3 regions of the Kitasatospora sp. NPDC054795 genome follow, and region 1 is predicted to be linked to each of the others. Evidence: predicted binding sites of a transcription regulator. Region 1 holds the regulator's gene; each other region holds the start of a gene.
What was found. The regulator HrcA, encoded in region 1, represses chaperone genes, less so after heat shock. The targets are predictions, from matches to a motif close to TTNGCACTCNGNNNNNCNGAGTGCNAA.

Region 1 (7,476 bases):
ACGGACTTTCAGAAATACGTCTGACCGGCCTCACTCCGGCAGGGCCGTGAAGTCGATCAGTTCCTCCACCCGGCCCAGCAGTTCGGGCTCCAGGTCCCTGTAGCTGTTCACCTTCGACAGGATGTGCTTCCAGGCCGCCGGGGTGTCCACCGGCCAGCCGAGGCGGCGGCAGGTGCCCTCCTTCCAGTCCTCGCCCCGCGGGACGGCGGGCCAGCCGGGGATGCCCACGCTGGAGGGCTTCACGGCCTGCCAGATGTCGATGTAGGGGTGGCCGACGACCAGCACCGAGTCGCCGGTGACCCGGGCGGCGATGCGGTGCTCCTTCGTCCCCGGCAGCAGGTGGTCGACCAGGACGCCGAGGCGGCGGCCGGGGCCGGGGGCGAAGTCGGCGACGATCGCGGGCAGGTCGTCGATGCCGCGCAGGTACTCGACGACGACGCCCTCGATCCGCAGGTCGTCACCCCAGACCCGCTCGACCAGCTCGGCGTCGTGCCGGCCCTCGACGTAGATCCGGGACTCGCGGGCGACCCGGGCGCGGGCGCCCGGGACGGCGACGGAGCCGGAGGCGGTGCGGCCCGGCGTCCGGGCGGGAGCCGGGCCCGCCGGGCGGACCAGGGTGACGACCCGGCCCTCCAGCAGGAAGCCGCGCGGCACCAGCGGGAACACCCGGTGCTTGCCGAACCGGTCCTCCAGGGTGACGGTGAACCCCTCGGCGGTCTTCTCGCAGCGCACCACCGCCCCGCAGAAGCCGGTCGCCGCCTCCTCGACCACCAGGTCCCGCTCGGCGGGCACCTCCGGGGCGGGCTGCTGCTTCTTCCACGGCGGGGTCAGGTCGGGTCCGTACTGGCGGCTGCGCATACGGGTGATCATAGGGACGGCGGACGGTGTGTCAGAGGCCCGGCGCGCCCCAGACCGGGAACCAGCGGCTCAGGTCCTTCTCCAGCCGCAGGTCGTTCCCCAGCATCGCGTTGACCTGCAGTTCCAGTGGGCTGTTGCGCTTCTCCCCGCCGCCGGGCATCGGGGCGAAGGGGTAGAACGTCCCGCGTTTGTAGAGGTAGACCAGGGCCAGCGACCGCCCCTGCGGATCGCGGAAGGCGACCAGCGAGCAGAGCAGCTGCGGCCCGAAGCCGTTCGCCTCCAGCTCGCTGTTGACCGCGTGCAGGTCGTTGACCAGCTCGGGCAGCTCCTCGGGCCGGTGCCGGGCGAGCAGCCAGGAGTAGCCGTAGTCGTCCTTGGAGGCCTCCACCGGGACGCCGCCGCGCTCGGTGTCGGCGTCCAGCAGGGCCCGGACCTGCTGCTCGACCTGGACGAAGGCCGCGCCCTCGACGGCCGCGAAGCAGACCGAGCCGAGCCCGGTGGGGGTGAACCCGGCCCCGGCCTCCAGGGTGAGCGCGGCGGACGGCACGCCGAACAGCTGGTCGAGGTCGGGCTTGACGGGCTTGGTGCGGCCGAACAGGGTGTCCAGGATTCCCACGGCGGTCCTTTCGCGTCAGGGGCTCGGCGGGTTCAGCGGCCGAGCTGCTCGGAGATCCTCGCCAGCTGCTCCAGCCGCTTCTCCAGGCTGGGGTGGGTGGAGAACAGCTGCGAGGCGGCCTCCCGGGCGCTCAGCGCGGGGGCGAAGTAGAAGGCGTTGTACGGCTGCGCCTGGCGCAGGTCCTTGCTGGGGATGGCCGCGATCTGCCCGGTCACCTTGGTGAGCGCCGAGGCCAGGGCGCTGGGCCGGCCGGTGAGCTGGGCGGCGGCCCGGTCGGCGGCCAGTTCGCGGTAGCGGGAGAGCAGCCGGGTGAGCAGGAAGCTGATCGCGTAGACGACGATCGACACCAGCGGGATGATCAGCGCCAGAATGGCGGCGTTCTGGTCGTTGTTGTTGCGACCGCCGCCCATGAACCCGCCGTACACGGCGATCCGGGTCATCGCCCCGGCGAGGACGCCGAGGAACCCGGCGATCGTCATCACCGCGACGTCCCGGTGGGCGACGTGCGACAGCTCGTGCGCGAGGACTCCCTCCAGCTCCTCCGGTTCCAGCCGGCGCAGCAGCCCGGTGGTCACGCAGATCACCGCGTTCTGCGGGTTGCGGCCGGTGGCGAAGGCGTTCGGCATGTCGTTGTCGGCGACCGCCACCCGCGGTTTGGGCATGTCGGCCAGGGCGCAGAGCCGGTCGACGGTGCCGTGGAGTTGGGGGAACTGTTCCGGGGACACCTGGCGGGCGCCCATCGCCCGTTCGGTGATCTTGTCGCTGAACCAGAACTGGGCCACGAACAGCCCGCCGGAGATCAGGACGATCAGTGGCCAGGCGCCGCGCAGCAGCGCGATCAGCAGGCCGGTGAAACCGACGTACAGCAACCCGATCACGAACATCGTCGCGACCATGCGGCCGGTCAGGCCGCGGTCGGGCGCGAAACGGGTGTGCTGGCCCGAGCTCGACATCGCTTGCTCCTCCGTTCGCCGTCGCTTTCGATGCTGCCACCCGGACGGCCTCCCGGCACCACCCCGGTGCCGGGAGGATCGAACCGCCGGGGCCCCGCGGGCCGTGTCCGGAACTGCGGGGAGGATCACGCTCCTCGGGCCGTTCCTGCCGTAGGACCCGGGCCTTACACTGGCAGGTACGGTTCTGGCACTCGTACGTTCAGAGTGCCAAGACCGGGGGCCTCCCGGGGAGGCCCGCAGCAGCGAGGGACACAGTCGGACAACGTGCGAAGACGGAGGTGCGTGCCCCATGGCCGGTGAGGTCCGCCAGCTGGACGAACGCAAGCTCGCCGTACTCCGCGCGATCGTGCAGGACTACGTGGGCACCGAGGAGCCGGTCGGCTCCAAGGCCCTGGTGGAACGGCACAACCTCGGGGTCTCGCCGGCGACCGTCCGCAACGACATGGCGGCGCTGGAGGAGGAGGGCTACATCCACCAGCCGCACACCAGTGCCGGCCGCATCCCGACCGACAAGGGGTACCGCCTCTTCGTCGACAAGCTCGCCGAGATCAAGCCGATGAGCGCCCCCGAGCGCCGGGCCATCCGGCACTTCCTGGACGGCGCGGTCGACCTGGACGACGTGGTCGCCCGTACCGTGCGGCTGCTCGCCCAGCTGACCCGGCAGGTCGCGGTGGTGCAGTACCCCTCGCTGACGCGCTCCACCGTCCGGCACATCGAGCTGGTGGCGCTGGCCCCGGCCAAGGTGATGCTGGTACTGATCACCAACACCGGCCGGGTCGAGCAGCGGATGGTCGACTGCCCGGGCTCGGTCGGCGAGACGGTGCTGGCGGACCTTCGGGCCCGGATCAACGCGAGAGCCGCCGGTCGGCGCCTCCCGGAGGTCCCGGGGCTGCTGGAGGAGCTGCCGGCGCTGTTCGAGCAGGCCGACCGGCCGACGGTCAGCACGGTCCTGGCGACCCTGTTCGAGACGCTCGCCGAGCAGAACGAGGAGCGGATCATGCTGGCCGGCACGGCCAACCTGACCCGCTTCGGGCACGACTTCCCGCTCACCATCCAGCCGGTGCTGGAGGCCCTGGAGGAGCAGGTCATCCTGCTCCGCCTCCTGGGTGAGACCGCGGACGCCGCGATGACGGTCCGGATCGGGCGGGAGAACGCCTATGAAGGGCTGAATTCCACCTCGATCGTTTCGGTCGGCTACGGTTCGGGCGACGAGAGCGTGGCGAAACTGGGTGTGATCGGTCCGACCCGGATGGACTACCCCGGCACAATGGGGGCGGTGCGAGCGGTGGCACGGTACGTGGGCCAGATCCTGGCCGAGTCCTAGCAAGGGCCGCCGTTAAAATCTTTAACGGTGGCGTCCAGTCGCAGCACTACTACAGGCGGAACAAGCGGAGCATTTGGTGGCCACGGACTACTACGCGGTACTCGGCGTCCGGCGGGATGCGGGGCAGGACGAGATCAAGAAGGCGTTCCGGCGCCTGGCACGCGAACTGCACCCGGACGTCAACCCGGACCCGAAGACGCAGGAGCGGTTCAAGGAGATCAACGCCGCCTACGAGGTGCTCTCCGACCCGCAGAAGCGTCAGGTCTACGACCTCGGCGGGGACCCGCTGTCCCCGGGCGGCGGCGGTGCCGGCGGCTTCGGCGCCGGCGCGGCGGGCTTCGGTTTCTCCGACATCATGGACGCCTTCTTCGGCGCCGCGGCCGGCCAGCGCGGCCCGCGCTCGCGCACCCGCCGCGGCCAGGACGCCATGATCCGGCTGGAGATCACCCTGGAGGAGGCCGCGTTCGGCACCACCAAGGAACTCCAGGTCGACACCGCCGTCACCTGCACCACCTGCAGCGGCGAGGGCGCGGCCCCCGGCACCTCGGCGCAGACCTGTGACATGTGCCGCGGCAAGGGCGAGGTCTCCCAGGTCACCCGGTCCTTCCTGGGCCAGGTCATGACCTCCCGCCCCTGCCCGCAGTGCCAGGGCTTCGGCACCGTCGTGCCGACCCCGTGCCCGGAGTGCGCCGGCGACGGCCGCGTGCGCGCCCGCCGCACCCTGACGGTCAAGATCCCGGCCGGGGTCGACAACGGCACCCGGATCCAGCTGGCCGGCGAGGGCGAGGTCGGCCCCGGCGGCGGCCCGGCCGGCGACCTGTACGTCGAGATCGCCGAGACCACCCACGCCATCTTCCAGCGGCGCGGGGACGACCTGCACTGCACCGTCACCATCCCGATGACGGCGGCCTCGCTCGGCACCCGGGTGCCGCTGCAGACCCTGGACGGCCTGGAGGACGTCGACATCCGGCCCGGCACCCAGTCCGGCCAGTCGATCCCGCTGCACGGCCGGGGCATCACCCACCTGCGCGGCGGCGGCCGGGGCGACCTGATAGTGCACGTCGAGGTGAAGACGCCCACCAAGCTCGACGCCGAGCAGGAGGAGCTGCTGCGCCGCCTTGCGGTGCTGCGCGGCGAGGAGCAGCCGTCCGGCCAGTTCGCGCCGGGCCAGCAGGGCCTGTTCTCCCGCCTGAAGGACGCCTTCAACGGCCGGTAGTCGTCCGCGGAGGGGTGCCGGGGGATCCCGGCACCCCTTCCGTGTTCCCGTCCCACTCCTGGAGGTTCCCCCGTCATGACCGCGCCCGTCTTCGTCGTCGAGACCGAGCGGATCGCCGCCGCCGTGCCCGGGGCCCTGGTGCGCCTGGACGGCCCGGAGGGGCGGCACGCGGCCGCGGTGAAGCGGCTGGAGCCGGGCGAGGCGGTCACCCTGGCCGACGGGCTGGGACTCGGGGTGGACGGCACGGTCGCCGAGGTGCTCGGCAAGGACGCGATCGACGTGACGGTCGCCGCCGTGCGCCGGGAGCCGGAGCCCGCGCCGCGGATCGTGGTCGTCCAGGCGCTGCCCAAGGGCGACCGCGGCGAGCTGGCGGTGGAGACGATGACCGAGGTCGGCGTGGACGTGGTGATCCCGTGGTCCGCCTCGCGCTGCATCACCCAGTGGAAGGGCGAACGCGGCGCCAAGGCGCTCGCCAAGTGGCGGGCCACCGCCCGGGAGGCGGGCAAGCAGTCCCGCCGGCTGCGCTTCCCCGAGGTCCGCGAGCCGATGACCACCCGGCAGCTGGCGCCGGTGCTGGCGCAGGCCGCGTTCGCCGCCGTGCTGCACGAGGAGGGCGCCGAGCCGCTGGCGCACGCCGGGCTGCCGGAGGGCGGGGACATCGTGCTGGTGGTCGGCCCCGAGGGCGGGGTCTCCCCGGAGGAGCTGGCCGCCTTCGCCGAGGCGGGCGCCAAGCCGTACCGGCTGGGCTCCTCGGTGCTGCGCACCTCGACCGCCGGGGTGGCCGCCGGCGCGCTGCTGCTCGGGCGCACCGGCCGCTGGTCGTGACGGCTGCTGTGACGGCAGCTGTGACGGCAGCCGTGCAGGCGGTCGGGGCGGCCTGCGGGGCGGTTCCCGGGAGGGCGTAACAGCCCTCCGCGGGCGGCGCCGGAAGTCTGGGAAAAACGGCGCGGATCGTACGCGCACCTGCTTAGGCTGGCCGGGTGACGGACTCCCTGAGCACCTCCTCGAACAGCTCGGCGGGCGCCTACCTGCGCCATCCCCACCTGCACGGCGACCTGGTCGCCTTCGTCGCCGAGGACGACCTCTGGCTCGCCCCGCTGGACGGCGGCCGGGCCTGGCGGCTGACGGCGGACCACCTGCCGGTCCACCACCCGAGGTTCTCCCCGGACGGGCGGCACCTCGCCTTCACCTCCACCCGGGACGGCGCGCCCGAGGTGCACGTGGTGCCGGTGGACGGCGGCCCGTCGCGCCGGCTCACCCACTGGGGCAGCCACCAGACCCGGGTGCTCGGCTGGACCGCCGACGGCCGCCCGATCGCCGCCACCGCGGCAGGCGAGGCCAGTTTCCGCCGCACCTGGGCGCACGCCGTGCCGCTGGACGGCGGCGAGCCGCAGCGGCTGCCGTACGGGCCGGTCGGCGGGCTCGCCTTCGAGCCGGGCGGGGACCGGGTGCTGCTGAGCAGCGTCAACGGTCGCGACCCGGCCTGGTGGAAGCGGTACCGGGGCGGGCGGGCCGGCAAGCTGTGGCTGGGCCGGGACGAGTTCGTCCGCGTCCACGCGGAGCTGGACGGGCAGCTGGACTCCCCGCTGTGGGTGGCCGGGCCGGGCGGGCGGGGCGGCCGGATCGCCTTCCTCTCCGACCACGAGGGCGTCGGCGAGCTGTGGTCCAGCGGCCCGGACGGCACCGACCTGCGCCGCCACACCGCCGACCCGGACGGCTTCTACGCCCGCGGCGCCACCACCGACGGCACCCGGGTGGTCCTCCACCGGGCCGGCGACCTCTGGCTGCTGGACGACCTGGACGGCGCCGAGCCGCGCCGGCTGGACGTCCGCCTCGCCGGTCCGCGGGCCGGGCGCCGCCCCCGCCCGGTGCCCGCCGCGCACTGGCTGGACTCCGTCGCCCCCGACCGCACCGGCCGGGGCAGCGCCGTGGTGGTGCGCGGCAGCGTGCACTGGCTGACCCACCGCGAGGGCCCGGCCCGGGTGCTGGACGAGACCCCGGGCGTGCGCGGGCGGCTGGTCCGGGTGGTGCCGGGCGAGGACGGCGCCCAGGGCGTGCTGTGGGTGTCCGACGCCGAGGGCGAGGACGCCCTGGAGTTCGCCCCCGACCTGCACGGCGCCGAGCGCCGCCGGCTGGCCGCCGGGCAGCTCGGCCGGGTCAACTCGCTGGTGGTCTCGCCGGACGGCAAGCAGGCCGCGCTCGGCGTGCACGACGGCCGGGTGCTGCTGGTCTCGCTGGCCGACGGCGCCGTGCACGAGCTGGACCGCAGCGCCGACGGCGAGGCCGGCGGGCCGGCCTTCAGCCCGGATTCGGCCTGGCTGGCCTGGTCGCGCCCGGTGCGCGGGATGGGCCCCCACTCGCTGCGCCAGATCGTGCTGGCCAACCTGGCCACCCGGACGGTCGGCGAGGTCACCCAGCCGCGCTTCGTGGACACCTCGCCCTGCTTCACCGCGGACGGGCGCTACCTGGCCTTCCTGTCGGTGCGCAACTTCGACCCGGTCTACGACGC
Region 2 (7,476 bases), on a different contig from region 1:
TGGTCGGCACCGGCCTGGGCGTCGCCTACGGCTGGGCGGCCGCCCGCTCGATCACCTCGACGCTGGGAACGGTCGGCACCCCGCCCGTCCTGCCGGTGCTGGCGGCCCTGACCCTGACCGTCCTGGTCGGCCTGGCCGCCGCGGTGCTGCCGGCCCGCAGGGTCGGACGGATGACCGCGGTGGCGGCGATGCGCGCCTCCTGACCGGGCCGTGGCCGGTGCACCGGAGCCGAGCGCGCCCCGTGCCCTGACGCCCCCGGCCGGTGCGGCCGCCGAGGTGCGTCAGGCCAGGGTGAAGCGGGCCCGGGGGGCCTGCGGGCGGGCGGTGGCGAGGGCCAGGTCGGCGAGGAGGGACTCGGTTTCGCGGGTGCGGCGCAGGACGTCCGGGTCGAGGTCGACGACGACGAGTTCGCGCCGGTCCTCGCTCGCCTCGGCGATCAGCCGGCCGTCCGGGCCCCAGACCGCGCTGCCGCCGCAGGTGTGCCAGCCGCCGGTGCGGCCGATGTGGTTGGCGAGCACCGTGTAGAGAGTGTTGTCGAGCGCGCGGGCCGGGAACCAGGTGCGGGACTCGTGGTGGCCGTGTCCCATGCTGAACAGCGCGCCGACCAGGTAGGCGTGGCAGCCGTCGAGTGCGGCGGCCCGGGCGTGCTCGGGGAAGCCGGAGTCGTAGCAGACGCCGAGCCCGAGCCGCCAGCCGTCCAGCTCCAGGGTGCAGCCGGCCGTCCCGGGGCGGTAGTGCTCGCGTTCGGTCATGAACAGGTGCTGCTTGTCGTAGCGGGTGACGAACTCGCCGTCCGGGCCCAGGACGAGGGCGGAGACGCGCAGGTCGGCGCCGTCCCGTACGGCGGCGCCGACGATGGCGGCGGTGCCGGTCTCGCGGCAGGCCTCGGCGATCGGCGCGAGGCGCGGATCGCCGGGCTGGACGGCGTACTTGACGGGGTCGGCGCTGATCAGCTCGGGCTCGTACCCGGAGAGGACCTTCTCCGCGAACAGCACCAGCCGGGCGCCGGCCCGGGCGGCCTCGCGGATCAGTTCGGCGGCCTGGGCGACGTTGGCGGGTATGTCACCGGCCACGGCCTGGACCTGGACGGTGGCGATCCGCAGCGGGCGCTCGGGGTAACCGGCGGGCGCGGCGGGGGAGATGGGGGCGGTGGTGTCGGGCATGGCCGCCACGCTAGCGCGGTGGCCGGTGGTGGCCGGTGGTGGCCGGTGGTGGCCGGTGGTGGCCGGTGGTGGCCGGGAGCGGACCGTGGTGGCCGGGAGCGGGCCGTGGGGTGACGAGGCCTCAGCGGACGGTCTCGTCGGCCCGTCCGAACGGGTCACCCGGGACCTCCTCCGGCGGGCCGTGCGGCCCGTCCTCGTCCAGCGGGGCGGCCGTGTGCGAGGAGCGCCCGGCCGACACGACGACCCGCTGGACCCGGTCCCTGGTGCGCCAGTTGACCCGCCGTACGTCCCGGGCCAGGGCGCCGGGGCGCCAGACCTGGATCACGGCGGTCACGGTGCCCAGCACGATGCCGGCGGCCAGCCAGCCGGCCAGGACGTCGCTGGGCCAGTGCACCCCGAGCGCGATCCGGGTCCAGCCGATGGTCAGCACCGTGGCCGCCGCCACCAGGCAGGCGGCGGTGCGGCCGCGCCGGCGGACCCGGTACCAGAGCAGGCCGACCAGGACGGCGCAGGTGATCGCCGAGGCCATGGCGTGTCCGGAGGGGAAGGCCGGGCCGTCGGCGTGCGAGACCGGATCGGTGAAGGAGGGGCGGCCGCGGCCGAAGGCCAGCTTCAGCGCCCACTGGGCGCCCCAGCCGACCAGGGCCTGGGCGGCCACCCAGCCGGCCAGCACCCGTGCGCCGATCAACCAGAGCCACCCGGCGGCGATTCCGAGCAGCGTCCGCATCGTGACGGTGCCGCCGATGTCCGAGAGCGTCTGTACGGAGGCGGTCCACACCCGGTGTTCCCGTGCGTAGGTGTGCAGTTCGCCGATCCACTCCTGGTCGAAGCGGACCAGCGGGTGCCACTGGCCGGCCACCGGAGCGGCCAGCAGGCCGAACAGCGCGGCACAGCCCAGCGCGAGCGCGGTGTCCCGAAGGAGACTGCGGTTACGCGCAGTGAGGCGGTTCGTGCCGTTGGTCAGGTGCATGACTGACACCTTCCCAGTGTCCCGTGCCGGGCAAGAGCCGGAGTGATAGCGATTCGGCATCGTTTGTGAGGAGGACCTGCGTGTGCCGGGGTGCGTGCGGCGGCGGAAAGCGGGGAACGCGGGGAACGCCGGCGGCCGTTCGCGGGTTCAACGAGTGGGCGGCGGCAGCGTGTGGGTCGAGTGAAGACATCGCTCCCGGAACGGTCGACCGATGGCACGGGACGCGCCCGACCGGTCACTCAGCGTTCGAGGCCGGGGTGAAAACCGGCAGGATACTGCATCGCCGGGAAGAATCTGAGTGACTTGGGAATGTTGTCCGGATTCTGTTCGTTGGATCGTTACGTGTGTGCCTCCAGGGGCCCGCACTTCTTGCCCTCACGAGGCAGGCAGGCAGACCTCGGCAATACCAGCAAAGGGAGCAAGCATGGCCACCCGTGCCGTCGTTCGCGACAGGGCCGACCGGAGTCGCGCGGCCCGCCCGACCAACTTTGAGGCCGACCGCGACCTGGTCGGCATGTACCTCGACGAGATCGCCAGGACGCCCCTGCTCGATGCCGCCGAGGAGGTCGAGCTCTCGCTGCGGATCGAGGCCGGCGTGTACGCCCAGCACCTGATGGACGAGGGCGGACTCCCCGACGGCGTCACGCGCGAGGAGCTGGAGACGATAGCCGCCGACGCCGAGCGCGCCAAGGACGTCTTCATCCGGTCCAACCTCCGGCTCGTGGTCGCCGTCGCCCGTCGCTACCCGCGCAGCGGCCTGCCGCTGCTGGACCTCATCCAGGAGGGCAACGCGGGCCTGGTGCGCGCCGTCGAGAAGTTCGACTACGCCAAGGGCTTCAAGTTCTCCACGTACGCGACGTGGTGGATCCGGCAGGCGATCACCCGGTCCATCGCCGACCAGTCCCGCACCATCCGGCTGCCCGTGCACCTGGTGGAGGAGCTCGGTCGGATCCGGCGGGTGCAGCGGGAGAAGTCCAAGGAGCTGGGCCGTGAGGCGGAGCCGGCCGAGATCGCGGCCGAGCTGGACACCACCGAGGCCCGGATCAAGGACGTGCTGGACTGGGCGCGGGACCCGGTCAGCCTCAACATGTCGGTCGACGACGAGGGCGAGACCCAGTTCGGTGACCTCGTCGAGGACACCGGGGCCACGTCCCCCGAGGACGCCGTGATGGTCATGCTCCGCCGCGAGGAACTGGATGACCTGATCGGGCGGTTGGACGACCGCACCGCCTCGATCATCCGTTCCCGTTACGGGATGGAGGACGGCCGCGAGCGCACCCTCACCGAGGTGGGCAAGCAGCACGGCCTCACCCGCGAGCGGATCCGCCAGATCGAGAAGCACGCGCTGGCCGAGCTGAAGAAGATCGCCGACCACGCGGGCTTCGAAGCCGCCTGACAGGCCGCCTGACAGGCCACCCGACAGGCCGCCCGGGCAGTCCCGCTCGGCAGGCCTCCCGCCGGCCCGTCCGACGGACCGGCCGGGCCCATGGGCCGAGCCCTCACCCGGGCCCTGGCGCGGAGCGTTCCCGCACCGGGGCCCGAGGCGTGCCGCGGGGCTCTTAGGCTGGAGGGGAGGGACGAGTGGACGGAGTGGACGGCGTGAGCGAGCAGGGGCAGGAAAAGGGCCAGGAGCAGGCCCGGGCGCAGGAGCCCCGGGAGGCTGCGGCCGCCAAGGCCCGGCTGGTCTTCCGGGACCCGTTGGACCAGCAGTCCAGCGACGACACCGATGCGGGCTGGGGTGCCCGCCCCGGGGCGGGGGAGGGTGGTGGACGGGGGCTGGACTGGTACCTGAGCCAGCGCCCGCCGCACCACGGGGGCTGAGGAGCGGGGACCGGGTGCCGACCGGCACCCGTCGGTCAGCGCAGCGGCGCGACCAGCGCGTCGCGGATCTCGGTCAGCAGGGTGACCTCCTTGGCTTCGAGGTCCGCCGTCTTCTCGGCGAGGGTCTTGCGGTGGGCCGCCAGCTTGTTCATGGGCACGATCAGAACGAAGTAGACGACCGCCGCGGTGATCAGGAACTGGAGCGCGGCGCTGAGCACCGATCCCCACAGGATGAGGATTCCGGACGTGACCTCGCCGGTCGGGCTCACCTCGCAGGGCCCCTTGAGGCAGGAACTGTAGGACGCGAGGTCCTTCGTCCCGAAGACGCCGACGAGTGGATTGATCACGCCCTTGACGAAGGCGTTGACGATGTTGGTGAAAGCCGCGCCGATGACCACGGCCACGGCGAGGTCGATGACATTTCCACGCAGCAGGAATTCCTTGAAGCCCTTCATGCCGCCTCGAACGACGAAGTCGCCCCCCGGTTACGGGTGATCTTCCGCAGCCCCGGATTGACAACCCGTCCGGCCCAGCGCGCCCCCCTGGGGCGGCGGCAGACCGGCCCGCGCGGGCCCCAGCGCCAGCGCCGCCGCCACCGCGAGCAGCACCAGGACGGGCACCCCGGCCCGTCGTCGCACCGCACTGCGCCAGCGGTGCCACCCGCCGCACCCGCGCCGGATCGGCGGGAAGCCCGGCAGCTCCTGCCGGGGCGGCACGGCGGGCGCGGGCAGCGGGAGGGGCAGGGGCAGGGAGAAGTTCGCGGTCGTCATCGACGCACCTCCGGAGTGTCGGCGGCCCGGCCCCTCGCGGACCGGATGCCCACACGATGAGCGTTTCCGGCGAACTCGGACAGCACTTTCCCCAGGCCTGTGGACAACCGGGCCCTGTGGACAACTTCCTTCACCCGCACGAGTTGCCCCGGCCCGTCCGGGATGACGGAAAGCCCGCGGGGCCGCAGCGGGGGAAGAGGGAGGGAGAGGAAGAAGGGGAAGGCGAGGGAGGCCGACGGCCGGAGCCGGCGGGAACGCGGAAAGGCCCGCCGTCCCCGCGTGGAAGCGGGGCCGACGGGCCTCTCCGAGGTCTGCGGGCCGTCCCGGGCCGATGGCCCGGCGCCGAGGTCAGCTCGCGGCCGGAGCCGGGCTGGACGACGACGAGGAGCCGGAGCTCGACGACGAGGACGAAGCCGAGGAGGACGTGGACGTGGCGGACGACGTCGAGGGGGTCGACGACGACCCGGCGCCCACCGTGCTGCTGGAGGACGAGCGGCTGTCGGTCCGGTAGAAGCCGGAGCCCTTGAACACGACGCCCACGGCCGAGAAGACCTTGCGGAGTCGTCCCTGGCAGTCGGGGCACGTGGTCAGCGCCTCGTCGGTGAACTTCTGCACCGCCTCCAGGCCGTTGCCGCACTCGGTGCACTGGTACTGGTACGTGGGCACTTGTCTTCCTCCTGGCACTCTCGCCTGATGAGTGCTAACGATGGTCAATGATGCGGCATTCCGCGGGATCAGTCCAGCGACTCCGGTGTGAGATGGGCCGGGCCCGGCCGCCGGACCGCCTCCCGCTCAGCCCTTGGCCGCGCCCACCAGCCGCCCGGCACCGCCGTGCTCCGCCGGGACGTCGCCCGAACCCCGGGCCGGAGCGGTGCCCGCGACGGCCGCCCCCTGTCCCGGTGCCACCAGCAGGTGCCGCAGCGAGAGCAGCACGATCAGCCCCAGTCCGGCCCCGGCCACCGGCACCAGGAACCCGGTCGAGGGCCCGTGCCCGTCGATCAGCCGGCCCGCCGCCATCGAGCCGACGGCCAGCCCCAGCCCGATGGCGCCGGTCAGCCAGGTGAAGGCCTCCGTCTTGGCCCCGTCCGCGACCAGCGTCTCGACCAGGGTGTAGCCGCTGATCAGGGTCGGCGCGATGGCCAGCCCGCAGACCAGCCCGGCGGCGGTCAGCGCGACCAGGTTGGGCATCGCCCACAGCACCGAGCAGCCCAGCACCAGCAGCGAGTAGCTGATCAGCATCCGCTGCTGCACCGGCCGCCGCCAGGCGATCACGCCGTACAGCACGCCGGCCAGCATCGAGCCGCCGGCGAAGATCCCGTACACGGTGCCGCCGGCGTCGTGCTGCCCGACCGAGTCGGCGAAGGCGTTCACCGACACCTGCATGCCACCGAACACCGCGCCGACCCCGAGGAAGGTCCCGGCCAGCAGGCGGACGCCGGGGGAGGCGAGCGCCGAGGCGCGCTTGGTGCCGGGCTGCGGCACGATCCGGGCCGGGGCGGTGCGCCGCTGGGCGGCGAAGGCCAGGCCGCCGACGAGGGTCAGCGCGGCCTCGGCGACCAGGGCGGTGGCCGGGTTGGCGAGGGCGGCGATGCCGGAGGCCAGGATCGGGCCGATCACGAAGGTGAACTCGTCCGTGACGGACTCGAAGGCGAAGGCGGTGCTCACCCGGGCCGCGGAGGCGTCGGAGGCGCCGTCCGCCGTGAAGGTGGCCACCCAGCGGGCCCGGACCATCGCGCCGACCTGCGGAACGCTCGCACCGGCCGGGACGGCGGCCAGGAACAGGCTCCAGGCGGGCGCGTGACCGAGCGCGAGCGCGATCAGCGTGCCGACCGCGGCCGCGTGCACCAGGACGGTCGGGACGAGCACCGCGGCCTGGCCGTAGCGGTCCGCGAGCCGCCCGGTCTGCGGCCCGACCAGGGCCTGGGCGACGGCGGCGACGGCGGTGACCGTACCGGCGGTGCCGTACGAGCCGTGGGTCCGGGTGACGAGCAGCAGGATGCCCATGCTGAGCATCGCGTACGGCAGCCGCGCGACCAGGGCGGGGGACAGGAACGTCCAGGCCCCGGGCGTGCGCAGCAGCTCGCCGTACCCGACGCGGGCGGGGGCCGGAGCTGCGGGGGTGGCCGCGTGGTCCGCGGCGGTGTCGACCGTTCGGCGCGCCGTCACGGTCGGTCCTTCCTGCTGCCTGGTAGCGCGGCAGGGCATGGTGTGGCCCCGACGGCGCCGAGAGTCGTCCTCTCGCGCGTCGACCGGGGTAGATACCGGGCCGGTCCGGCGTGGTGGCCGGGAGCCGGACCGCGGCCGCCGAGCGGTCGCGCCAACTCTGCGTCAGGCAGAAATTGGGGGTGGTCTAGCGGTGGTTATACGGATGATCGAACCATCGTATCAGTTACGCGCGTAGATACCCTCGGCCGACCTCGGCCCAGGCGGCCCGCCCCAGCCGTGACGGGCCGGAGGGGCCGGGGCGGGCCGCCTGGGCCGGGGAGGGCAGGGCGGGCCGGGCGAGCCGGAGCAGCCGGTTCGAGCAGTGAAGGGGCCGAGCCGAGCCGGCCCCCGCGCTCACCGCCCGCTCAGCCACCCCGCGAGCTTGCCGCCCTTGTCCACGGCCCGCAGCCGCCGCTCCGCCGCCTCGCCGACCTCGTCCGTGGTGACCACCAGCAGCTCGTCCCCGCCGCGCAGCACCGTCGCCTTGTCCGGCACGAAGGAGTTCCCCTCCCGCACGACCAGGGTGACCGCGGCCCCCTTGGGCAGC
Region 3 (7,476 bases), on a different contig from region 1:
CTCCGCCGGGTCCGCCTGGCCGGCCGTACCGGCGACGTCGTCGCGCATCGGTCCATGGTGCCTGGTCGAGCGGGAAAACGCGGCACCGCGTCCGGAGTTGTGCACCGGAACGTTATGCGCTGCGGCACCGTAGGGCGTGCCCCGCACCACCGGCCCCTCCTGCACCGTGCCGCCTCCCGCCCCGCCGCGATCGGTGGTGGTCCCGTCCGTCGCGCCGTCCGCCGAGTGTCCTGCGGCTGCGTGGTTCGCCGCAGTGCCTGTCCGCTGGTCCCCGAGGTGCTCCACTCCTCCATGGTGCAACCTCGGGACCGTAACGTCACACGCCTGTGCGGCACCCGCTCCGGGAACCGCCGGCGGCACGCCGCACCCGGCGGCGCCGCCGGTGGTCAGCGGACCAGGCCCCAGCGGAAACCCAGCGCCACCGCGTGCGCCCGGTCGGAGGCCCCGAGCTTCTTGAACAGCCGTCGGGCGTGGGTCTTGACGGTGTCCTCGGAGAGGAACAGCTCACGGCCGATCTCGGCGTTGCTGCGGCCGTGGCTCATGCCCTCCAGCACCTGGATCTCACGCGCCGTCAGCGTCGGTGCCGCGCCCATGTCGGGGCTGCGCAGCCGGCGCGGGGCGAGCCGCCAGGTCGGGTCGGCGAGGGCCTGGGTGACGGTGGCCCGCAGCTCGGCGCGCGAGGCGTCCTTGTGCAGGTACCCGCGGGCGCCGGCGGCCACCGCGAGCGCGACGCCGTCGAGGTCCTCGGCGACGGTGAGCATGATGATCCGCGCGCCGGGGTCGGCGGACAGCAGCCGCCGGACCGTCTCGACCCCGCCGAGGCCGGGCATCCGGACGTCCATCAGAACGAGATCGGAGCGGTCGGCCACCCAGCGGCGGAGGACCTCCTCCCCGTTCGTCGCGGTGGTGACCCGGTCCACACCGGGTACGGTCGCGACCGCGCGGCGAAGCGCCTCGCGGGCGAGCGGGGAATCGTCGCAAACGAGAACGGAAGTCATGACCGTCGTCCTCCGCAGCTGATCCGCGTCACGTTGAGCCTCCTGGCTGGTACGAACCTCTCCGACACGGCCGATCGGCGACAGACTCCGTCCTGATCGCCCCAACCTGCCCGCGATCGTTCCCGACGTCCGGCGCCCGCCAACCGCCTCCGCACTTCCAACGACCGTCACTCGAATGAGTTACGGCCTTCGGGGCCACCTCCACCACTGTACGTGGCCAACCCATTACCGATCAGCCGCATCGCGGTGCACACGCCGCACTTTTGCGCAGCTCGCGCGCGGTGGGCGTACGACCCGCACACCGATTCGGCACGTCGCGCGCCCGTCGGCCACCCGATTGCCACGCCCGCGCCCGGCGGAGCCCTTGCCCACTATGCCCGTTTTTATAGCTTTCGTATGGTCATTGACTGTTGTGCCAGTGTGTGGGTGACTTGTCCATGGAGTTGCCTTAAGTCATATTTCCAGGTGTCCACACCAGTGCATCGAAGCCCCGCCGCACCGCTCGGCAGCAGCCCCGCCGAACGCCCGGCCGACGGCCGACAGCCTCTGAAGGGAATGAGCCATGGCAGATTTCTCCCGCCTCCCCGGTCCCAACGCGGACCTCTGGGACTGGCAGCTCTCCGCAGCCTGCCGTGGCGTGGACAGCTCGCTCTTCTTCCACCCCGAGGGCGAGCGCGGGGCCGCGCGCAGTTCGCGCGAGGCCAGCGCCAAGGAGGTCTGCATGCGCTGCCCGGTGATCGCCGAGTGCGCGGCGCACGCGCTGGCGGTCCGTGAGCCGTACGGCGTCTGGGGCGGGATGACCGAGGACGAGCGCGAGGAGATGCTGGGGCGCTCGCGGCACCGACTGGTCGAGATCCCGCTGGCCCCGCCGGCGGTCGCCCAGCGCTAGACCCGACTCCGTGAGCGCCGTGAAGAAACGTTCCTTCGCTGCGCTTCAGCCTTCTGGCTCACCGTACGTACCGGACCCCCGCGGCCCCGTCACCCACCGTCAGCGATCGGCGGCCGCCCCCGCCAGCCGCTCCAGCATCAGCGCCACGGCCGGCACCTCCGCCAGGTCCGGCAGGGTCAGCGCGACCACCTGGCGCACCGCGGGCGCCCCGGAGGCCGTGTGCACCGGCACCGTCGACACGCCGTCAGGACGCACCGACCGGAGCGCCAGCCGGGGCAGCACCGCCACTCCCAGCCCGGCCGCCACCAGGCCGACCACCGCCGGGTAGTCGTCCGTCGCGAAGTCGATCCGCGGCTCGAAGCCCGCCCCGGCGCACAGCTCCACCAGGTGCCCCCGGCACTGCGGGCAGCCGGCGATCCACTGCTCCCCCGCCAGCTCGGCCAGCCCCACCGCCCCGCCCCGCCCCGCCAGCCCGTGGGCGGCGGGCAGCAGACCGACCAGCGGGTCGTCCAGCAGCGGGGTGACCACCAGATCGGACCAGTCGGACCCCGCGGTCAGCTGCTGCGCCTCCAGATTGGCCTCGGCGCGCGCCTCGCGCGGCGTGCCGTGGGCCGGCGCCGGGAGCGCGACGGCGCCGTCGGACTGCGGGTAGCGGAAGGCCAGCGCGATCTCGCACTCGCCGCCGCGCAGCATCGCCAGCGACTCCGGCGGCTCCGCCTCGACCAGCGACACGCGCACCCCCGGATGGCCGTCCCGCAGGCGGGCGACCGCGGGCGGCACCAGGGTGGAACTCGCGGTCGGGAAGGAGACCAGCCGCACCCGCCCGGCCCGCAGCCCGGCGATCGCGGCCACCTCCTCCTCGGCGGCCGAGAGCCCGGCGAGGATTCCGGTGGCATGCTTGAGCAGGACCCGGCCGGCCTCGCTGAGCTGCATCCCGCGGCCCGAGCGGACCACCAGCGGGGTGTCCACCGACTTCTCCAGCGCCTTCATCTGCTGGCTGATGGCGGGCTGCGTACACCCCAGCTCGCGGGCGGCGGCGGAGAAGGAGCCGGTGCGGGCGACGGCACGCAGGACGCGCAGATGGCGGGCCTCGATCATGCCTCAGTTATAAGGCAATCTTTGCATTCTGCAAAATTCTACTGATAGTTGAACGATGAAGGTGAACGCCGGAGGCCCGGCCCGCCACCCCTCGCGGGGCGCGGACCGGGCCTCCGGTCAGGCGTCGGAGCCTCAGTGCGAGTGGCCGTGGCCGCCGTGGCCGTGACCGTTGTCGGCCTCCTCCTCCTTCTTCTCCACCACGAGGGTCTCGGTGGTGAGAAGCAGGGAGGCGATCGAGGCGGCGTTCTCCAGGGCGGAGCGGGTGACCTTGACCGGGTCGATGACGCCGGCCTTCAGCAGGTCGCCGTACTCGCCGGTGGCCGCGTTGTAGCCGTGACCGGCCTCCAGCTCGGCAACCTTGTGGGTGATGACGTAGCCCTCGAGCCCGGCGTTCTGGGCGATCCAGCGCAGCGGCTCGTGCAGCGCCTTGCGGACGACGGCGACACCGGTGGCCTCGTCGCCCGACAGGCCCAGGCCACCGTCCAGCACCTTGGCGGCGTGGACCAGGGAGGCGCCACCGCCGGCGACGATGCCCTCCTCGACCGCGGCACGGGTCGCCGAGATGGCGTCCTCCAGGCGGTGCTTGCGCTCCTTCAGCTCCACCTCGGTGGCGGCGCCGACCTTGATGACGCAGACGCCGCCGGCCAGCTTGGCCAGGCGCTCCTGCAGCTTCTCGCGGTCCCAGTCGGAGTCGGTCGCGGCGATCTCGCCCTTGATCTGGGCGACGCGGCCGGCCACGGCCTCGGTGTCACCGGCGCCGTCGACGACGGTGGTCTCGTCCTTGGTGATGGTCACGCGGCGGGCGGTGCCCAGCACGTCCAGGCCGACCTGGTCGAGCTTGAGGCCGACCTCCTCGGAGATGACCTGGCCACCGGTCAGGACGGCCAGGTCGCCGAGGATCGCCTTGCGGCGGTCGCCGAAGCCCGGGGCCTTGACGGCGACGGCGTTGAAGGTGCCGCGGATCTTGTTGACGACCAGGGTCGACAGCGCCTCGCCGTCGACGTCCTCGGCGATGATCAGCAGCGGCTTGGAGGCACCGCCCTGGAGGATCTTCTCCAGCAGCGGCAGCAGCTCCTGGATGGAGGAGATCTTGCCCTGGTTGATCAGGATGTACGGGTCCTCCAGGACCGCCTCCTGCCGCTCCGCGTCGGTGACGAAGTACGGCGACAGGTAACCCTTGTCGAACTGCATGCCCTCGGTGAAGTCCAGCTCCACGCCGAAGGTGTTCGACTCCTCGACGGTGATGACACCGTCCTTGCCGACCTTGTCGATCGCCTCGGCGATCAGCTCGCCGACCTGGGTGTCCTGGGCGGAGAGGGACGCGACGGCGGCGACGTCGTCCTTGCCCTCGATCTCGCGGGCGATCGAGAGCAGGTGCTCGGAGACGGCGGCGACAGCCTTGTCGATGCCCTTCTTCAGGGCGGCCGGGCCGGCACCGGCGGCGACGTTGCGCAGGCCCTCGTTGACCAGGGCCTGGGCCAGCACGGTGGCGGTGGTGGTGCCGTCACCCGCGACGTCGTTGGTCTTGGTGGCGACCTCCTTGACGAGCTGCGCGCCAAGGTTCTCGTACGGGTCGTCCAGCTCGACCTCGCGGGCGATGGTGACACCGTCGTTGGTGATGGTCGGGGCGCCGAACTTCTTGTCGATGACGACGTTGCGGCCCTTGGGGCCGATGGTCACCTTGACGGTGTCGGCCAGCTTGTTGACACCGCGCTCCAGCGAGCGGCGGGCGTCCTCGTCGAACTGCAGGATCTTCGCCATGTTCCCTATTCCCTCGGGGCTGCGGCCGGCCCACCGGCCGCCGAACTGCGTGAACCAACAACCACGCCCCGGGCCCCTGTCACTTGGGACACGGATCCGGGGCGGGTCGGAACGTCTTACTTCTCGATGATCGCGAGGACGTCGCGGGCGGAGAGCACCAGGTACTCCTCGCCCTGGTACTTCACCTCGGTGCCGCCGTACTTCGAGTACAGGACGATGTCACCCACGGCGACGTCGAGCGGCAGACGCTGGCCGTCCTCGAAGCGGCCCGGGCCGACGGCCAGGACGACGCCCTCCTGGGGCTTCTCCTTGGCGGTGTCCGGGATAACCAGGCCGGAGGCCGTGGTGGTCTCGGCGTCGAGCGGCTGGACCACAATGCGGTCCTCGAGCGGCTTGATGGCAACCTTGCTGCTGGTGGTCACGTCCGAGCTCCCCTTCGGAGATTACGGGGTTTTCTAACGGGTAGGGCGATCCTGCGGGCCTGCCGTCGCGGGGGTCAGGCACACGTCGTCGCGTTAGCACTCTCCCGGTGGAGAGTGCCAAGGACGACCATAGGGCCGTGTTAGCACTCAGTCAACCAGAGTGCCAACGACGCGCCCCGGGGCCCCCGGTTCCGCGGATGGGCAGCCGTACTCATCTGCGCCCCGGCCCGGCCCCCGCAGACTCCTGCCACGACATCGATCCCGGTACGTCCCGGCCCGTCGCACCCGTCGGCCGACCCGCCGACGGACCCGCCGCCCCGCCCACCGGAAGTCGAGCGGGCGTCCGGATTCCCGTACCCATGTACGGACGGCGCTCCCTCGGGCAGACTCCTGCCATGACCGACACCCCGGTACCCGTCGGACCCTCCGGCGCGAAGGACGCCCCGCCCGCGCCGCCGCTCGTCCCGGGGGTGTTCCGGTGAGCCGACCGGCCGCCCCGTCCGAGCCCCCGCGGATCCACTGGGCGGCGGACCTGGTGCTCGCCGCGGTGGTGCTCGCGGTGACCGCCGTCGCGGTGTTCCTCGGATCGCTCGTGCTCAACGTGCTGAAGCTGCTCGCCCTGTACGGCCCCGGGACGGTGGCCCTGGACGTCTTCGGCGTCGTGGTCCTGCTCGTGCTGCTGACCCTGACCCACCGGGGCACCCGACGGCTCGGCTACCGGATCACGCCGTACGCCGCGGTGGCCGCAGCACCGCTGGGCGTGCTCGCGGGCTGGCTCGCCTCCGGCATCCCCGTCATCGGCCGGTGACCGCCGCACCGCTGCGGTGACCGACCGGCCGAGCGGCGAGAATGGCCCCCGTGGACACCGAGAACCTCCAGCCGCTGCTGACGCCCGAGGGCCAGGCCCTGCTCGCCGAGTTGCGCGAGTTCACCCCCGAGGAGGAGCTGGCGCTGGCGACCCGCCTGCGCCGGGAGCATCCGGCGGAGCTGGTCTCGGCGGCCTTCGGGCAGGCGCGGCTGCGGCAGCGGGCGCGGGCGAAGTTCGGGGCGGACGCCGACCTGATGTACTTCACGCCCAACGGGGTCGAGCAGTCCACCCGGCGCAGCGTGGCCGAGTGGCGGGCGCAGCGGTTCGCCGCGCTGGGCGTCCGACGGCTGGCGGACCTGTGCTGCGGCATCGGCGGGGACGTGCTGGCGCTGGCCCGGGCGGGCATCGAGGTGCTGGCCGTCGACAAGGACCCGGCGGCCTGCGCCGCCACCGCGGCCAACGCCGCCGCGCTGGGCCTGTCCGAGCTGGTCGAGGTGCGCTGCGCGGACGTCGCCGAGGTGGACGTCACCGGCTACGACGCGGTGTTCACCGACCCGGCCCGGCGCACCTCGCGCGGCCGGGTGTTCGACCCGGAGGCGTACGCCCCGCCGCTCTCCTGGGCGATCGAGGCCGGCCGGCGGACCCCGATCGGCGCGCTGAAGGTCGCGCCGGGCATCCCGCACGAGGCCGTGCCGCGGGACGCCGAGGCCGAGTGGGTCTCCGACCACGGCGACGTCAAGGAGGCGGTGCTCTGGTTCGGCACCAGGGCCGCGAGCCCGCACCGCGCCACCCTGCTGCCGCAGGGCGCCAGCCTGACCGGCGGCGATCTGCCCGACCCGCCGGCCGGCCCGGTCGGGCGGTACCTGTACGAGCCGGACGGCGCGGTGATCCGGGCCCACCTGGTGGCCGAGGTGGCCGGGCAGGTGGGCGGCCGGCTGATCGACCCGAAGATCGCCTACCTGACCTCGGACGAGCTGGTCGCCACCCCGTACGCGCACGCCTTCGAGCTCACTGACGTGCTGCCGTTCCACATCAAGAAGCTGAAGGCGCTGCTGCGCGAGCGGGCGGTCGGCACGGTGGTGATCAAGAAGCGCGGGATGGCGATCACCCCGGAGGAGCTGCGCCGCCAGCTCAAGCCCTCCGGGCCGAACAGCGTCACGGTGATCCTCAGCCGCACCGACAACGGGCCGCTGATGATGCTGGGACAGCCGGTCGCGGCGCCCCAGGTGCACTGACCCGCGGCGTCGGTCACGCGGGTGGCTGGATGTAGTCCTCCAGCCGCGCCACCGAGAAGCCCTGCTCCTGTATCCGGGCCAGCAGGTCGCCGAACATCTGGGTCATCGTGGCGCCCTTGAGCTCCTTGGGGCCGCGGAAGTGCGCCAGGATTATGTCGCCGGGCTTCAGCTGCTTGTCCCCCGCCTGGTACTGCATGTCGTGGATCTGCATCGACTCGCGCCAGAGCACCATCGCGCGCGGGCCGCACTGCTGGACGGAGGTGTT

Region 2: a site for HrcA is predicted at 5,402-5,428, ahead of ACWGJO_RS12170 (FmdB family zinc ribbon protein). Genes of this name have one in related genera too.
Region 3: a site for HrcA is predicted at 5,309-5,335, ahead of groES (co-chaperone GroES). Genes of this name have one in related genera too.

What each region holds. Positions count from the first base shown of each region.
Region 1 is NZ_JBSHAP010000032.1:15,660-23,135, forward strand. It holds gene ACWGJO_RS14165 (Uma2 family endonuclease) at 1-24, shown strand, start outside; gene ACWGJO_RS14170 (DUF3097 domain-containing protein) at 31-858, opposite strand; gene pspAB (PspA-associated protein PspAB) at 890-1,474, opposite strand; gene htpX (zinc metalloprotease HtpX) at 1,507-2,427, opposite strand; gene hrcA (heat-inducible transcriptional repressor HrcA) at 2,717-3,751, shown strand; gene dnaJ (molecular chaperone DnaJ) at 3,828-4,967, shown strand; gene ACWGJO_RS14195 (16S rRNA (uracil(1498)-N(3))-methyltransferase) at 5,043-5,792, shown strand; gene ACWGJO_RS14200 (S41 family peptidase) at 5,948-7,476, shown strand, end outside.
Region 2 is NZ_JBSHAP010000025.1:49,136-56,611, reverse strand. It holds gene ACWGJO_RS12205 (FtsX-like permease family protein) at 1-203, shown strand, start outside; gene ACWGJO_RS12200 (carbon-nitrogen hydrolase family protein) at 282-1,163, opposite strand; gene ACWGJO_RS12195 (phosphatase PAP2 family protein) at 1,285-2,133, opposite strand; gene ACWGJO_RS12190 (sigma-70 family RNA polymerase sigma factor) at 2,558-3,529, shown strand; gene ACWGJO_RS12185 (hypothetical protein) at 3,733-3,954, shown strand; gene mscL (large conductance mechanosensitive channel protein MscL) at 3,990-4,409, opposite strand; gene ACWGJO_RS12175 (hypothetical protein) at 4,440-4,724, opposite strand; gene ACWGJO_RS12170 (FmdB family zinc ribbon protein) at 5,073-5,390, opposite strand; gene ACWGJO_RS12165 (MFS transporter) at 5,517-6,890, opposite strand; gene ACWGJO_RS12160 (potassium/proton antiporter) at 7,284-7,476, opposite strand, start outside.
Region 3 is NZ_JBSHAP010000182.1:6,002-13,477, forward strand. It holds gene ACWGJO_RS38185 (response regulator transcription factor) at 387-998, opposite strand; gene ACWGJO_RS38190 (WhiB family transcriptional regulator) at 1,561-1,887, shown strand; gene ACWGJO_RS38195 (LysR family transcriptional regulator) at 1,987-2,985, opposite strand; gene groL (chaperonin GroEL) at 3,118-4,746, opposite strand; gene groES (co-chaperone GroES) at 4,863-5,168, opposite strand; gene ACWGJO_RS38210 (hypothetical protein) at 5,647-5,976, shown strand; gene ACWGJO_RS38215 (class I SAM-dependent methyltransferase) at 6,018-7,211, shown strand; gene ACWGJO_RS38220 (polysaccharide deacetylase family protein) at 7,225-7,476, opposite strand, start outside.